Shumkonia mesophila: one gene and its partner. Each later gene encodes a partner of the first gene's protein in a complex. Links are inferred from orthologs where the notes say so. Each region holds a gene or a part of one and is shown on either strand. Other genes may lie near its edges.

What was found.
Region 2: the proteins of trxB (region 1) and trxA are in contact, whole or in part, in a crystal structure (PDB 1F6M), measured with the Escherichia coli proteins. The link is inferred for Shumkonia mesophila from one-to-one orthologs.

What each region holds. Positions count from the first base shown.
Region 1 is NZ_JAOTID010000001.1:137,496-140,694, forward strand. Bases 40-2,923 are described here. They hold trxB (thioredoxin-disulfide reductase), read left to right. Parts: upstream 40-940; coding sequence 941-1,906; downstream 1,907-2,923. Other genes in these bases: greA (transcription elongation factor GreA), read left to right, coding at 40-194; ODR01_RS00615 (Lrp/AsnC family transcriptional regulator), read right to left, coding at 267-746; ODR01_RS00625 (LysR family transcriptional regulator), read left to right, coding at 2,006-2,908. Also shown: more of greA, read left to right, coding at 1-39.
Region 2 is NZ_JAOTID010000001.1:714,021-717,092, forward strand. The notes cover bases 1-2,757. They hold trxA (thioredoxin TrxA), read right to left. Parts: upstream 1,660-2,757; coding sequence 1,342-1,659; downstream 1-1,341. Other genes in these bases: ODR01_RS03245 (bifunctional folylpolyglutamate synthase/dihydrofolate synthase), read left to right, coding at 1-730; ODR01_RS03250 (GNAT family N-acetyltransferase), read left to right, coding at 751-1,272; addA (double-strand break repair helicase AddA), read right to left, coding at 1,768-2,757. Also shown: more of addA, read right to left, coding at 2,758-3,072. UniProt on the Escherichia coli protein: Participates in various redox reactions through the reversible oxidation of its active center dithiol to a disulfide and catalyzes dithiol-disulfide exchange reactions.

The DNA of each region.
Region 1 (3,199 bases):
TGGACGAGGAGACCGAGGAGGAGAACACCTTCCAGATCGTCGGCAGCCACGAGGCCGACGTCTCGAAGGGCCGCATCTCGGTGACCTCGCCCTTGGCCCGCGCCCTGATCGGCAAGCAGAAGGGCGACATCGTCGAGGTCAACGCGCCGAGCGGCCCGCGCTCCTACGAGATTCTCGGCGTCCGCTTCGGCTGAACGGGCAACGCCGGACGCATGACAAAAGCGGCCCGCCAAGTGGCGGGCCGTTCGTCATCCGGCGCCGCGCCGTCAGATCGGCACGCCGGCCTGGAACTTGGACTGGCGGATGGACAGCGCCGATTTCACGTGGCTGACGTTGGGCGCCGACGTCAGCTTGGTGGTCAGGAAGTTCTGGTAGTCGTCCCAGTCCTCGGCCACCACCTTGAGCAGGAAATCGGCCTCGCCGGCCAGCATGAAGCACTCGCGCACCTGCGGCCACTGGTGGACCAACTGCTCGAACGCCTCGAGGTCGGCTTCCGCTTGGCTTTCCAGGCCGACCTGGGCGAACACCATGACGTTGAAACCCAGCGCCTTGGGCTCGAGGTCGGCGTGATAGCCGCGGATGTACCCGGCATCTTCGAGAACCCGCACCCGACGCAGGCAGGGCGGGGCCGAGATGCCGGCCCGCCGGGCCAGTTCCACGTTGGTGATCCGGCCGTTGTCCTGCAAATCGCGCAGAATCCGGCGGTCGATGTCGTCGAGCTTAATGCGGGCCCCTTTACTCTTCATGCGGTCTCGCCTCCATGGTTGAAATTATATTACAATGGTGTCGGCGTCCCGCCAAGATGGAAGTCACGACATTTTTCGCAAGGCGGTTTAAAGTCATAGAGCCTTCGCTTGCGTCTTGCCGATCCGGTTTTTATCCTGACGGTGACGCTGGCGGAATGTCGATCGTTCGTTCGCCGCAAGGAACCCACCGAGTCATGCCCACCACCCATAAGACCAAGGTTCTGATCGTCGGCTCCGGCGCCGCCGGCTACACCGCCGCGCTCTATGCGACGCGGGCCAATCTGGCGCCCATCCTGATCAAGGGCATGCAGCCGGGCGGCCAGCTGACCATCACCACCGAGGTCGAGAACTTCCCCGGCTTTCCCGAGCCCATCCAGGGGCCGTGGCTGATGGAGCAGATGCGCCAGCAGGTGGAAAACGTCGGCGCCACCCTGATCGACGATCTGATCGTCAAGGTCGACCTCGGCCGCCGGCCCTTCACGCTTATCGGCGATTCCGGCAATCGCTATGTCGGCGAAACGCTGATCATCGCCACCGGCGCTTCCGCCCGCTGGCTGGGGCTGGAGAGCGAGAAGAAGTTCATGGGCTTCGGCGTTTCGGCCTGCGCCACCTGCGACGGCTTTTTCTTTCGCAACCGCGAGGTGGCGGTGGTCGGCGGCGGCAATACGGCGGCGACCGAGGCGCTGTACCTGACCAATCACGCCTCCAAGGTTTACGTCATCCATCGGCGCGACGAACTGCGTGCCGAAAAGACGCTGCAGGAACGCCTGCGGAAGAACCCCAAGGTCGAGATGGTGTGGAACAGCGTCATCGACGAGGTGCTGGGCGCGGCCAATCCGCCCGGCGTCACCGGCCTTCGCCTGCGCGACGTGAAAACCGGCGCCATCCGCCAGCTTCGGCTGGAAGGCGTCTTCATCGCCATCGGCCACACCCCCAACACCGAGCTGTTCGCCGGGCAACTGGCGTTGGATGGCGAGGGCTATATCAAAACCACGCCGGGCGGCGTGGCGACCAGCGTGCCGGGGGTGTTCGCCGCCGGCGACGTGCAGGATCACATCTACCGCCAGGCCATCACCGCCGCCGGCACCGGCTGCATGAGCGCCCTCGACGCGGAACGTTTCCTGGCGGAGAATGAAATACTGGCGGAGAACGAAGCCTAAGTGGACGCGCCCCAAAAAATCGCCCGAATCGACCATGACAGCCAACGGGCGGCGACGCCGCGGCAGGGAGCGGGGAAGGACGCCAAAGCGGGAATCGCCATGGACTGGGACAAACTTCGGATCTTTCACGCGGTGGCCGAAGCCGGCAGCTTCACGCACGCTGGCGAGGCGCTGAACCTGAGCCAGTCGGCGGTCAGCCGCCAGATCAGCGCGCTGGAGGAAAGCCTGCATGTCCCGCTGTTCCACCGCCATGCGCGTGGCCTCATCCTCACCGAGCAGGGCGAGCTTTTGCACCGCACGGCGCGCGAAATGTTCGCCAAGCTGTCGATGACGACGGCGCGCATCCGCGAAAGCCGCGAACGGCCGCAAGGCCTGCTTAGGGTGACGGCGACGGTCGCCTTTGGCTCCATCTGGCTGACGCCCCGGCTCAAGGACTTTCTGGAACTCTACCCGGAAATGGACATCTCGCTGGTGCTGGCCGACACCGAGCTCGACCTCTCGATGCGCGAGGCCGACGCCGCCATCCGCCTGATGTCGCCGCGCCAGCCGGATCTCGTCAAGCTCAACCTCATGCGCATCGGCTATCGCATCCTGGCGTCGCCCCGCTACCTGAAGGACCATCCGGCCCCGAAGACGCCGCGCGACCTCGACGAGCACAAGATCATCGTCTATGGCGACGACGCGACGCCGCCGGTGCCCAACCTCGATTGGCTGCTCGAAGTCGGCACCCAGCCGGGCAAGCGCCGGCGACCGGTTCTGCGCGTCAACAGCACCTATGGTATTTTCCGCGCCGTGCAAAGCGGCCTCGGCATCGCCGCACTGCCCGAATACATCAAGCGGGAATCCCCGGAGCTGGTCGAGGTCTTGCCGGAACTGCACGCCCCCACCATCGACGCCTACTTCGTGTACCCCGAGGAATTGCGCCATTCCATGCGCATTGCCGTGTTCCGGGACTACTTGGTCAGCCGGATCGCCGAGGAAGGCATGAAAGACACGGAATGACGGCTTTTGGGGCCGCCAAACTCGCCCAGCTATGCGGATCCCGCATAGCTGCTTTTCAGAATCGTCTATGGTCCGGGGGGGTCGCCTTCCTTATATACCCCCTCGGTGACGATGCAACACACTGCTGCACCGCACCGGATTTCCCAGTTTCGGGCGCAAGGCCCGAAATCTAGGGCCCGGGCCTTACATGGCTTGGGTCCTGCGTCTCCCAGACGTGAAGCCTCCCTGTTAGACTTGCCGGGCTGGTTTACCAGCCCGGTTTTTTTTGCCCGCGTGGCATCGGTCGTGCTA
Region 2 (3,072 bases), 580 kb from region 1 along the record:
GAAGGCCGGCGTTCCCTGCCTGACGGCGGCGCAGGGCCGCAAGGTGGCCCGCGTGCTGGAACGGCGGGCCGCGGCGCTGGGTACGCCGCTGGTGAAAGAGGGGGCGGACTGGTTCGTGCTCGGCCGCGGCGAGGGGGTGCTCTTCTGCGAGGGCGACCGTTCGCTGGCGTTGCCCCGCCCCGGGTTGCCCGGCAAGCACCAGGTGCATAACGCCGGGCTGGCGGTAGCCTGCGCCCGACGGATGGCGGGATTTTCCATCCCCGAGGCGGCCATCGCCGCCGGCCTCGGCGCCGTCGAATGGCCGGCCCGCCTGCAACGCCTGACGAAGGGGTCGCTCCCCGCCTTGCTGCCCGAGGGCTGGGAACTGTGGCTGGACGGCGGCCACAATCCGGGGGCCGGCCGCGTGCTGGCCGAGCATTTCCGCCACTGGCGGGACCGCCCGCTGCACCTGGTATTCGGCATGCTCACCACCAAGGACCCGATCGGCTATCTGAAGCCGCTGGCCCCGGCGGTGACCCGGCTGCGCGCCGTCGCCATTCCCGGCGAGGCCAATTCGCTGGCGGCCGAGCAGGCGGCCGGGGCCGCCTCATCGGTGGCCATCGCGGCGGCGGCGGCGCCTTCCGTCGAGGCGGCGATCCGCCAGCTGGTCGAGGCCGATGCGCGCCCGGGGCGCATTCTCATCTGCGGTTCCCTATATCTTGCCGGAACGGTCCTTCGGGACAACGCCTGAGCGGAGACCCATTGCATCCGATGACGATAACGCTGATCACGCGCCGCCTGCACCTGCGGCCGCTGGAACCGACCGACGCCCGGCATTTCGCCCGCCTGTTCGGCGAGGACAGCGATGCCATCGCCATGACCGCCACCCTGCCCGATCCGTGCACCGTCGAAGAGGCCGGGAAATGGATCGCCAGAAGGATGCGCGATTCGCACGGCTTCGCCATCTGCCGGGCCGGCGACGGGGTATTCGTCGGGGCCATCGGCTTTGGCGAGGTGCTGGATCGCATCGAGATGGGCTATGGCATCGGCCGCCCGTTCTGGGGCAACGGGTTCGCCACCGAGGCGGTCCGCGAGGCGGTCCGCCATGCTAAGGCCGTCGGCGTCGGCGCGCTCGAGGCCTGCACCTTTCCCAGCAATCCGGCCTCGGCCCGCGTGCTCGAAAAAAACGGCTTCAAGAACATGGGCCGGATCACCCGCAACTATCCCCTGCGCGGCGGCCAGCGCGCGGTTTTTCGCCACGTCCTCGATCTGACCGGTCAGCCGAAACCCTAAGATTCGCCCGCAAACGCGAAGCCCCGCCGGATGGCGGGGCTTCGGACTTGCTTGCAGGAAGGGGAGCCGTCAGATGACCGACTCGACCCATTCCACCAGCTTGCTCTTGGGCAGGGCGCCGACCTTGGTGCCGGCGACTTGGCCGTCCTTGAAGATCATCAGGGTGGGGATCCCGCGCACCCCATAGTGCGAGGGCGTCGCCGGGTTCTGATCGATATTGATCTTGGCGACGGTCATGCGGTCGCTCATCTCGGTGGACAACTCCTCCAGCGAGGGGGCGATCTGCTTGCACGGACCGCACCATTCCGCCCAAAAGTCCACCAGAACCGGCTTCGACGACTGCAGGACATCGGTCTTAAACGAACCGTCGGTCACGTTCTTTGGCATCTATCCATTCCCATCAGGAGTTCTCGAACTTCTTGTATTGTCCCCCTGCGAACCTTGCCCCGCCCGAGGTTCGCCCGGCCCTGAATCTAGAGACCGGCCCCCGGACCGTCAAGGCGCGTGCGCATCGAGCAGGGCGTCGGGGAGCGGCATCAGGCGGGGTCCGTCGGTCCACAGAAGCGCGCAGCGGATGGGACGGTCGGGGTAGATCCGGCCGAGCGCTTGGCGATAGGCTGCCATCTGCCGAAGATAGATCGCCGGCACCGCCGCGACGTCGGCCGGCGGCGGCCGGTTGGTTTTGAAGTCGACGACCAGGACGGCCTCGGGCGTCACCACCAGACGGTCCACCTGGGCCGAGATGGTCCGGTCGCCGACGGTGCCGACCAGGGGCACCTCGGCCCGCCCGGCCGGGCCGAAGATGCCGCCGAATTCCGGATGCTCCAACACGGCCAGCGTTTCCGCCGCGATGGCCGCCTGCGTCGTCGGGTCGAGGCCGTGCACGCGCCGGGCCAGGAAGGCGGCGGCGGCGGCCGGACGCGCCGGCGGCGCCACCTGCGGCAGGGTCTGCAGCAGGGCGTGGATCAGACGGCCGCGCCGAAAGCGCAGGCCGTCGTCGCCTCCCAGCGGCGAGACCACCGGCGGTTCCTCGCCGTCGGGGTGGGACGGCGTGAGCGGACGCGGCGGGTCGGCCTCGGGCGGCGGCGGCCGAAGGACCCAGGCCGGGGGCGGGCCGGCGTCGGCGGGACGGGCCGCCGCCTCGTCGCGGCCGACGAGCGCCGCCGTCTGCGGGTCCGAAACCCGCCAGCCGGGCTCCTCGAAACCGACGTCGACGGCTTCGGCCTTTTCCTTCAGCGCCGCCACGATGCGGTCGTACCAGCAGCCCTCGCCGCGACCGCGCGTGGTCTCCCAGCCGCAAACGTAAAGCCGGTCGCGGGCCCGCGTCATCGCCACGTAGAACAGCCGGCGGTATTCCTCCGCCTGACGCCGGCGGGCCGCCTCGCGCAGCGCCCGGCAGGTGGTTTCCTCGTTGGCCCGGAAGGCCGGCCACAGGGCGGCCGGCGGCTCGGCCTCGTGCCACAGCACGCGGGCGTCGAGCCGGGGATCGGGAACGGTGCAGGTGTCGGGCAGGAACACCACGTTGGCCTGCAGGCCCTTGGCGCCGTGCACCGTCATCACCCGCACTTCGCCGCGTCCGTGTTCGAGGTCGCGCTTGATCTCGGTCCTGCCGGCTTCCAGCCAGTGCAGGAAGCCCTGCAACGAGGGCACGTGGTCGCGCTCGTACATCTGGGCCAGGGCAAGGAACTCGTCCAGGGGATCGCCGGCGTCGACGCCGAGCCGGCCGAGGATGTGCTGCCGGCCGCCGCCCGGCCCCAGCACGTCGGAAAAGAACTCGAACGGCGGCGCGAAGTCGGCTCG